2 regions of the Alicyclobacillus tolerans genome follow, and region 2 is predicted to be linked to the other one. Evidence: predicted binding sites of a transcription regulator. Region 2 holds the regulator's gene; the other holds the start of a gene.
What was found. Region 2 encodes LexA, which represses DNA repair genes until DNA is damaged. Its sites were predicted from a motif close to CGAACATATGTTCG; they were not measured.
Positions count from the first base shown of each region.

Region 1 (5,566 bases), 190 kb from region 2:
AGCCATTCTTATTATAAGTCGGGAGTTTGCTGTGACAGGGTTGCGGCTTGTTGCAGCTGCTGACGGCATTGTAATTGCGGCAAGTAAACTGGCTAAGTGGAAAACTGTGACTCAAATTGTTGCAATGATTGCCCTCATGTTGAACAATTTTCCTTTTTCCGTCGTTGGATTTCCGTTTGATGAGGCAATGGTTTACCTGATGGTCATTATGACAGTCGCTTCGGGTGTGGATTATTTTGTTAAAAACAAACAGGTGACACAGATGGCAGGAGATGAATCGCGCTAAGGATGGATGTTTCTATGGCTGCCGCATGCGAGGCGGAACTGATTGCTGTAGGTTCAGAAATATTGTTGGGACAGATTCACAACCGTCATGCTCAATATATCTCTGAAGAATTTGCCAAGCATGGATTGTATGTTTACTATCATACTGCTGTTGGTGATAATTTTGAGCGAATAGTCGAAAGTTTTCGCATCGCCTCTCAGCGTGCGAATGTAGTCATAGTAACAGGCGGATTGGGTCCTACCGTAGATGATCTGACTAAAGAAGCATTGGCGGATTATCTAGGACGTAACCTCATTATGGATGAGAATGCGTTGCGTGAAGTCGAAGCTTATTTTGCGAAGCGTCAGCGGCCCATGCCAGAATCTAATCGCAAGCAGGCGCTCTGTATTGAAGGTGGTCGTCTTTTGGCTAACCCCAATGGGACGGCTCCAGGCCAATATGTAGAGCAGGAAGGGATTCATTATTTTCTCTTGCCAGGCCCCCCTTTGGAAATGCATCCCATGCTTTTGACTGAAGTCATACCAACTTTGGAGCGGTTATTTGGCAATCAAAAAGTAGTTCGTTCGCGTGTTTTGCATTTTTGCGGTATAGGGGAATCAGATGTCGATGCTCAAGTACGGGATTTGACCGCAACTTCCAATCCTACCGTAGCCCCGCTCGCAGGAGAAGGGGAAATGTTGTTACGCATTACTGCGAGTGCAGTAAATGAGTCGTCGGCGTGGTCCAAAATCGCTCCAGTGGAAGCGGAGATACGCAGGCGACTTGGTGGTTATATTTATGGTGTGGACGAGGAGAATCTGCAAAGTGCTGTAGTCAACAGGTTGCACAATAGCGGATTGACTTTGGCAGTAGCAGAAAGTTGTACAGGTGGACTTGTTCAATCTATGCTTACACAGTTACCTGGGGTTTCCTCAGTCTATCGTGGTGGCGTTGTAGCTTACCATAACGAGATCAAAAATAAAATATTGCATGTTTCTTCACAAGTTTTGCTTCAACATGGAGCTGTTTCCAGAGAAACCGCGATTGCCATGGCGCAAGGTGTTAAAGACGCGCTGGATGCGGATTGGGGGCTTTCTGTAACAGGTATTGCCGGACCGAGTGGCGGTAGCGATGAAAAGCCTGTGGGCACCGTGTACATTGGTGTTGCAGGATTAGATGGCGTATCCGAGGCGTATAGCCTGCATTTGCGAGGATCTCGCGAACAAATTCAGATACGTTCAGCCAAACAGGCGCTGTGGAGGTTATGGCAACATCTTCATTCATAAACTTTGGTCCTTTTGGGAGGCAGCTTGTTCTATACAAACAGGACGTGGAATGTTTGGAGCGAGGTTGGGGAGAATCAGGAAGGTGAGAAAATGAGTTCATTTGCAGCGTTTAATTTAAGTAAGAAAGTTCAGCAAGCAATTGATGAAATGGGATATGAAGAACCATCTCCCATTCAGGCGGCGGCAATTCCAGTGATTCTATCCGGTGTCGATGTGATTGGACAAGCTCAAACAGGAACTGGAAAAACAGCTGCTTTTGGTATTCCTCTCGTAGAAACAGTGAGTGCTGATCATCACGTGCAGGCGTTAGTTCTTACGCCCACTCGTGAATTGGCTATTCAAGTGGCAGGTGAGTTTCGGAAAATCGCTAAATATAAGCGTGTGCGCGCTCTTCCTATTTATGGTGGGCAATCGATTGGTCATCAGATTCGTACTATTCAACAAGGCGTTCAAATTATTATCGGAACGCCAGGGCGCGTACTCGATCATATCCGTCGAGGAACGCTTCGTCTCAGTCAAGTGCGGACAGTTGTTCTTGATGAGGCTGATGAAATGCTCGATATGGGATTCATTGAAGATATTGAATCCATTCTTCAAGAAACGCCAGACCAACGTCAGACTTTGCTTTTTTCTGCGACGTTTCCCAACGAGGTACGCCGTTTAGCAGGTCGCTATATGAGTTCACCTGAACATGTGACGGTAAATCGCGGCGAAGTGACCGTTCCGCGTATCGATCAAGTCTATTACAAGGTGCTAGAGCGCAATAAGCTGGAAAGCCTTTGTCGAATCATCGATTCTGAAGAAGTTTCACTTGGGATTATTTTCTGTCGGACCAAGCGTGGAGTAGATGAGTTAGTTGAGGCTTTGCTTGCTCGTGGTTACTTGGTAGACGGATTGCATGGAGATTTAAGTCAGGCTCAGCGCGATCGCGTTATGAAACGCTTCCGTACCAATGATATCGAGTTGCTTGTTGCTACCGATGTAGCCGCACGAGGTATCGATGTAGACAATGTGACGCATGTTATCAATTATGATATTCCTCAGGACCCAGAATCCTATGTGCACCGGATCGGGCGTACCGGACGGGCTGGCAAGCAAGGATTGGCTATTACTTTGGTAACGCCTCGCGAGTTTAAGTTGCTCAAGCAAATTGAACGTGAGACCAAATCCAGTATGATATTGCGTGAAGTACCGTCTTTGGCTGATGTGGCAGAACGTCAAGCAGAAATTTGGCGCAATCGTGTCATAGAGGCGATTCAAGATGGAGGACTGGGCCATTATCGAGCTGTTTTAGGTCGAGTCATTGATGATTATGATCCAATTGATATTGCCTGCGCTCTGCTAAAAATTGCTTCTGCAGGTGATTTACAAGCGGAAGAACAGGTGGATTACGATTTTGGGGATACCGGTGCTTCGCCGGGCATGGTTCGCTTTTTTGTCAACATTGGAAGGGCCGCTCGCATGTCTCCGGCTGATTTTGTTCGAGCCATCTCAGATGAAGCTGGTGTGCCAGGACAAGCAGTGGGAAAAATTGATATTTTTGACCGCTTTACATTTATTGAAATTGAGGAAGAGTCTGCTCCGTTTGTTTATGAAGCGCTTAAACAAACGCGCATTAATGGGGCACGAGTCAATATGGAGCCTGCAAAACCCCGTGCGCGGGTGCGTCATTAACCAATTTGAACGAAAAAACTTCCCTCCTTGGGCATGATGAACTAAGTCAGCAATCTGAGTATTTCTCAGATTGCTTTTTTATGCGAACAAATGTTTGCATTCTTTGGTGAGATTGATACAATAGAGTGCAGGAAAGAAATCAGGTTTCACGAATTTTTGAGAGTAGAGATAACGAAATTGAGAATGGAAGGTGCCCGCATGGGAGACAAGCGCGCCGCATTAGATATGGCATTAAAACAAATTGAGAAACAATTTGGCAAAGGGTCAATTATGAAATTGGGAGAAGCGTCTGCTTCAATGAATGTAGAGACAATTCCCACAGGTTCCATTGCATTAGATATCGCACTTGGTGTAGGTGGATTACCGCGTGGAAGAATCATTGAGATTTATGGTCCAGAATCCTCAGGCAAAACCACTGTTGCTTTGCATGCAGTCGCGGAAGTGCAGAAACGTGGTGGACAGGCTGCCTATATTGATGCAGAGCACGCGCTTGACCCCATCTATGCCTCCAAATTAGGAGTCGATATTGACGAAATGCTCATCTCCCAACCGGACACAGGAGAACAGGCATTGGAAATCGCAGAAGCGCTTGTGCGCAGTGGTGCGGTAGATATTGTGGTTGTCGATTCGGTGGCTGCACTCGTTCCTAAGAACGAATTGGAAGGAGATATGGGAGATTCTCATGTTGGCTTGCAAGCACGCCTGATGTCACAAGCACTTCGAAAATTGGCTGGCGCCATCTCTAAGTCAAAAACCATATGTATTTTTATTAACCAAATTCGGGAAAAAGTTGGCGTCATGTTTGGGAATCCTGAAACCACAACTGGGGGACGCGCACTTAAGTTCTACGCTTCTGTAAGATTGGAAATACGACGTGCAGAATCTCTAAAACAGGGAAACGATATTGTAGGTAGTAGAACAAGAATTAAAGTGGTTAAAAATAAAGTCGCTCCACCCTTTAAGCAAGTTGATGTGGATATCATGTTTGGTGAAGGCATCTCGCGTGAAGGTAGCTTAATTGATTTAGCTACAGAACTGGAAATTATTCAGAAGAGTGGTGCTTGGTATTCCTATGGAGATGAGCGTATTGGTCAAGGTAGGGAAAATGCCAAGCAGTATTTAAAAGAGCATCCAGATGTTGCGGAGTCCATTGAAATGAAAATTAGAGAGCATTTTCAGGTAGGACAAAGTGCCCAGTTATTTCAGTCTGTAACGGATGATGTAGACGGATATGAGGATTGAAGAAATAGAAAGTATGGTTGTTTCTGTTCGATCGGAGGATTCAGACTTAGTGTCTATTCTTTTGGATGATGGTACAGCATTAACTGTAGCCGTTCATATTGTTTCAGACTACCATCTCTATTCGGGAAAACGTCTGTCTGCCGAAGATAGAGCTAGACTGCAGGAACATGCGGCGTTCAGCCAAATCTGGAAGTCTGCTCTGCGCTATTTGCGCTATCAAATGCGTACAGTATTTCAAACACAGCGATATTTGCAAGAAAAAGGGTATCCAGAAGAACAGATACAACAAGTATTAAAAGTTTTGCAAGACCGCAAGTTTTTAGACGATAGACGGTATGCAAGTATGTACGCTGAGCAACATCAATCCCAACAAAGTCGCGCTTATATTATGATGAAACTGAAACAGCGAGGCATACAAAGTGGTGTTTTAGACACAGTTTGTTCAGATTGGGATGAAGAAGCAGCAGCTAAGTTGCTTGTGGAAAAATATCTTCGAAAAAAATCGAAAGATAATTCTCAGGATTTAAAAAGAAAACTTATACAATATTTGCAAAGAAAAGGATTTTCTTACGATATTGCCAAGCGTGTCGCTTTTCTTGACAACGATTGGGACGAACCGATAATATAAGGTTGCGTATATTTTACGGCCTCTAGCTCGATTGTGGTTTAGATTCCGCAGCTCAATTGTGGCTGTGTGAATGGGGCAGGGAGGCTTTTTCAGTGAATATAGCTTTATGGATATTGGTTACCATTGTTGCTCTGTTATTGGGTTTCTTCTTAGGATATATTTTGCGTCGAATCATGGCGGAAAATAAAATCGGCAGTGCGGAATCACGAGCGTTGCATATTTTAGAGTCGGCGGAAAGAGATGCCGAAGCCCGTAAAAAAGAGGCTCTGCTGGAAGCTAAAGAAGAAGCGCACCGCATTCGACAAGAAGCTGAACGAGAATTGAGAGATCGCCGCTCTGAGTTGCAAAAGCTGGAACGAAGAGTTTTGCAAAAAGAAGAGTCGATTGATCGCAAGTTAGAAGCTTTGGAGCAAAAGTCAGAGAGTTTGAAAATTCGTGAGAATGAATTGGAAAATATCCGTTCTCGCATTG
Region 1 covers NZ_JBMGNK010000002.1:1,591,758-1,597,323, forward strand. Annotated here, with positions in the region: gene pgsA (CDP-diacylglycerol--glycerol-3-phosphate 3-phosphatidyltransferase) at 1-286, shown strand, start outside; gene ACOJUR_RS07840 (competence/damage-inducible protein A) at 301-1,551, shown strand; gene ACOJUR_RS07845 (DEAD/DEAH box helicase) at 1,642-3,225, shown strand; gene recA (recombinase RecA) at 3,424-4,467, shown strand; gene ACOJUR_RS07855 (regulatory protein RecX) at 4,457-5,095, shown strand; gene rny (ribonuclease Y) at 5,188-5,566, shown strand, end outside.
Region 1: a site for LexA is predicted at 3,309-3,322, ahead of recA (recombinase RecA). Genes of this name have one in related genera too.

Region 2 (5,566 bases):
CATTTGTGACAAATAAGAGCGACGAAGTAAAGAAACCACTCTAGCCGTCAGTTCATTGGGATCAAAAGGCTTAACAATATAATCATCTGCCCCCAACTTGAAACCTTCTAATTTGTCAGACATTTCCCCTCTTGCCGTGACCATTAAAACAGGGACAGGATGATTCTTCTGTATGATTTGGCATAATTCCCAACCATCCATTTCCGGCATCATCAAATCCAATACCACAATGTGGATAGTCTCTGTTTGTAATTTCGAAAGTGCTGAATTTCCATTATGAGCTGTACTGACTTGAAATCCTTGATTCTGCAAGTACATCCGGATTAGATCGATAATATTCGGATCATCATCAACAACCAATACTCTAAAATCATTTGCGCAAAAGGTTTTCATCCACATATCCCTCAATTATTGACAGCCTAAAAATTTAATTTTTTATTCTGCATCACAGAGACTTGCTCCTCTTTTGAATTAGATATCTACTTTGATAAGCATTAGAAAGATAAACAAAAAAACGCCGCAAGTTTTCGAAGTGTCCACTTCGGCGTTGAGAAATTTTCTATAATTTATTTTAGATACGAATCTGATGTCTTCATGCTTGTTTTTGTGTTGAAACAGTAGAATTGCTCATTTGTCCAGAACGATGAGGACGTAACAGAACCAAGCTACATATAAATGCGATGGCATAGAATAAAATAAAGAATTGAAAACCTTTATCCGTTGAATTTACCAGGGCGCTTTTGATATTTGTACTTAAAACGCCTGCCGTGCCAAGAAACGCTTGCGACGCAACAGAGGGTGGCACACTGACCTCTGCAACAACTAACGCCAATGTCAGTGACAATGACATCCCAACATTTCGAAACGTATAAAACATACCTGAAGCAGCACCGGTCTGTTCCCGAGGCGCAGATGAAAGCACGGCCTTTGTAAGCGCCGGCCACCCTAGACCATTAGCAGTAGACATCAAAAGTTGTGGAAGAATGATTGCCATTACACTCAATTGCGGGCCTAGACTGCCTAGGAAATACACTCCAAGCCCCAAAAAGAACACCCCTACAAGCACCAACCGTGCCGGCCCAAAACGATCAGCCGCTGCCCCACCTAATGGTCCCATCACAAGCTGAGGTGCGGATAACGGAATCAACAATAAACCTGCTGACAAGGGACTTAAACGCAACGCACCCTGCAAATACAACGTTAACAGAAACGTTGTTGCAAAGTAACCAATCGAGTAACTGAATGTAACGCCAAGTCCTGCTGAGTAATGACGATGTTTGACTAGCGAGAGATTAAATAGAGGCGCTTTCACACGTAATTCTATCCAAACAAACAATATGAAAAGTACCAGCGTCAAAACAAATAACCCAAGAGTGCGCAGCGATAACCAACCCCAGGACTGTCCTTCGGAAAGTGACACAAGCAATCCTACAAGCCCTAGACCAAACGTGATCATACCAAGCCAATCTGATTTGACCTGTTGCTTAGGTGACACATCCGCACGAAGTACGATCATAGCGGCAATCATGCCTATGATGGCAAATGGAATGGTTACAAAAAAAATAGAGCGCCAGCCAAAAGCGTTTATCAGCGCGCCACCTGCAACAGGTCCTACGATAGAGCCTATTACCCAAGAAGTGGAATTAATCCCCAACGCCTTACCAAGTTCATTAGCAGGAAACGCTTTAACAATGATGGGTGTGGCAGTGGCTAGAGCTAATGCAGCTCCTGTTCCCTGAATAAAACGATATACAATGAGTGCACTTCCAGAATTCGCAATACCACATAAAAACGTGGCTACTGTGAAAATTGCAAGACCAGCTATAAATATTTTTTTAGTACCTATGAGGTCCGACCATCTACCTGCAGGAAGAAGAAAAACCGTACTGGTGATAATGTACGACGTAATCGTCCAAAGTCCAGTTACAACTGAAATATGGAGACCAGACATAAGCCGGGGCAAACCAATAACGACAATTGTGGCATCCACATTCGTTATAAACGAAACTAAAGTAACAGCTGCAAGTATAGACCACTTCAATCTTATATCTGATTGCGCCACAAAACACCATCCTTTCAAATGGAAAGACATTTACTTATAGTAACTTGAGCGGTCTAGGTTTGACAATAGATGATTTGTACATGGCTATGGCCTTGAAAATGTCATTTAAAATTCTTACATGATTGAATAAAACGCCAAAATATTTTTGATTTTCAACACAATCCAACAAACCGGAACATATGTTTGCATCCAAAGAATATTATGCTATGCTTAGGATTAGAATGTACGCATGAATGGAGTTTTGTGGCGATGGATATTAGCAAACGTCAGAAAGAAATACTTGATTTTATAGAAAAATGTATAGCAGAAAATGGATATCCGCCATCCGTTCGAGAAATCGGAGAGGCAGTAGGACTCGCTTCTAGTTCAACCGTCCACGGTCATTTAGAACGGTTAAGCCAAAAAGGATATCTACGAAGAGATCCAACTAAACCTCGTGCAATCGAATTATTAAAGAAGCATACTCAAATCGCGAAAAAAACTTCAACAAATTGGGAATCGTCTTCTGCAATTTACTATGCTCCCATTATTGGAAAAGTAACCGCTGGTAAACCCATCACAGCTGTAGAGCATATAGAGGGTTATTTCCCTTTGCCAGATACGTATCATTCTCCTGAACAAATTTTTTTACTTAAGGTTCAAGGTGACAGCATGATTGAAGCTGGTATTATGGATGGAGACTTACTTTTTATTCGCCAACAGTCAACTGCTCAAAACGGTGATATTGTCGTAGCAATTACGGATGATGAAGAAGCAACTGTAAAAAGATTTTTTAGAGAAATGAACAGAATTCGACTTCAACCAGAAAACTCTTCGCTACAACCCCTTTATTTCAATCATGTAAATATTTTAGGAAAAGTAATTGGGTTATATCGTTCTTTTTCATGACTTTATATTTTATGAACAATAAAATATAAACTACGATTTACTTCTACATCATATAGAAAAGTCACTTATTCGATTAAAAATCAAGATAACTTTTTTGATATTCGACTGTTTGATTTATACGATTTTTCAGAAAGAGTACTGAAGCAAGTTTAGAACTTTATATAAAGTATTTTCATAACTCATAAACATGAATGAATAAAAGTCTGAAAACCGTTTAAAATCACATCATAGAATGGGCAGCAAATTTATAAAACTAGGACAGCATGCTGCCCATATCCCACATACAAAAGTTAGCCCAATAAGCCAGATGTCTGACTCAACGCACTTCCCAGCTGATTGACTGGATTGGAGCTACTTCCTGAGGAACTCAGACTACTACTCAACTGGTTTGCTCCCTGACTTAATGCACTTCCCAGCGAGTTCCCCAGTTGTTGAGACCCTTGGCCTAAAGCATTTGTCAAAGAGCTTGTTAGATTAGAAAGTGTACTTTGTACACTTGAAAGTGGATTAGCGACTCCAGGTATTGATTTCATATTCCATACTAGAACATTCCCGGTTGTATCACCATGTATCCATAAGTCCAGAAAAACCTTGTTTTATCAGGGTTTTCTGGACTTTTTATGTTCAGAGGTTTTGCTCAGTTTGGAACAAATTCGTTACTTTTTCGTTACTCATTCGTTACCGTGATCTCGTTCATACACTTCATAGTTGTGCAGCTGTTCCTTCATCTCTGTGATCCACGATGCGTCCAGCCGACTCCCTTTTCTCGACTCATCACCTAACCCAAAGTACGTCTGCACCGTCCACGGCGGCAAATAGACGTCTTCTGCATCGATACGGATATACTGATCACTTGCGCTTCCATTGGAATTCGGTGAAAAATCACCACAGGTTTGCCCATACTCAGCATCCGCGCCCGTCCATTGCCGTTGTGCCTGACAAATCGTTCTTCCCTGTTCTTCCACAAGAAAACGGCACGCCCTACAATCTCCGCAAGTTCGTTTACGTATGTCAGCATTAGCTCTCAGAATATAGGCATCCTTGCGTTCCATGAGCCGCAAGGCACCGTTTTGAAGCAAAGACTGGATGAGCGTTCGTTCCGTGAGAATGTTCCACTCTACAGGCGGCTCATCCGAAAACTCCATCTCTTCCCATTCTTCCTGTTCCTCTTCACTTGCCCACGGCGGGGGAACCGTATTGTCGTGAATCACCGCAGGCCCGTATAAAATCTGCGAACGCTGCCCCCACATTGTACAGTTTTGATGCAAAGGTTTCACAATATGGTAGCGAAAAAAGAATTGCGTGTCTTCTCTTTCATCTCCTGAATACACTGCGCCATACAACCAGGAAATCAGCCCCGTAATGGAATGACACTCCACAGGCGGCTCCTCGCCAAACTGGGCAATCAGTTCCCAGTCCGCCGGTCTACCCTCTTCCAGCGGCCTAAAAAAATGCTTCTGCCAACGGTTGAATCTCTCTTCCACAGGTATCGTCAATCTCATCCGCCTCCGTTTCTATGCAACGAATATTACGCAATATCTGAAATATCGCGGATACGGCTTCTTCCGGTGCACTTCTCATCAACAGGTACAAGTAGTGCGGGTGTGGGCGAACGTCCCAAAGATACGGCTGCACAAGTTCATATGTGAACGCCCGCACTATTCCCCCGTCTTCCGTGACCACCTGCACAGGAATCCGTCGATAAAACCACGGCGCTCCCTCTCGGCGATCCAGGCGCTTTTGCATCGCTGGCGTGACTTCCCACAGCACACCGTAAACTTTTTCTTTAGGTTTTCGTTCAATGTTGGCGATGCCACCCTTGCGACTTGCCGAATAGCCATTGAAGCGAAGCCGATAACCGCTCAAAACTCCTAGTCCGTACCTGGAAGCGCCAGGACAGGTCCGTGCAAAATCCGTTTCATCCATGCAACTGCCATACGCAAAGTACAACATATGATCCACCTCCCATTCTCATATATTCCATTGTCTGGAATTTATGATACAGGATATGGAAATCATTGTCAAGCCCTTCCGCGTACCCATAATTGGGTCGCCAAGAGACGCAAACGATCCGAACCTAGCGTATCAAGATACTGACGAAATCTCTTTTCTCTATCCTCAGAAAGGGTGTTCATCTCCGGTCCTGTATCATGGGCAAAGAGTTTAGGCAAGCGCTCTGCACCAGGCATGTGTTTTCTCAGATAGGCCGATTGCAGAATGGTGGCGTGCGCCAATTGGATTTGACGCTGTAAAATGACGGGATCATGCGTGGAATTGGGATAGCGAAACTCTACGGTGGGCACACCGGCATGGGCTTGCTTATGCGTACTGATCATGTAATAACGATCCCCGATTCGATTTCGGTATTCGCCAATGATTTTTTTGGAGGCTTCCACAGCCGTATCGGTACGGCGCAATCTTTGCAAGTGAGGCAAGTGGAGCGGTCGAGTGTAGTTTATCCCACGATGATTGGCAGGCCTGCCTTCCGAGTGCCGCGCCGCACCCATCTGATAGTAGCAGCTTTGAAATCCTGCAACCGTTCGCGCCAAACGCTGCCAGCGATATCCGCGATCATCCAACTTATCGTTTCCAATATGAATATGCAGACCAGTATGG
Region 2 covers NZ_JBMGNK010000002.1:1,783,093-1,788,658, reverse strand. Annotated here, with positions in the region: gene ACOJUR_RS08925 (response regulator transcription factor) at 1-393, opposite strand, end outside; gene ACOJUR_RS08920 (DHA2 family efflux MFS transporter permease subunit) at 593-2,062, opposite strand; gene lexA (transcriptional repressor LexA) at 2,312-2,950, shown strand; gene ACOJUR_RS08910 (hypothetical protein) at 3,622-4,446, opposite strand; gene ACOJUR_RS08905 (gamma-glutamylcyclotransferase family protein) at 4,394-4,903, opposite strand; gene ACOJUR_RS08900 (amidoligase family protein) at 4,972-5,566, opposite strand, start outside.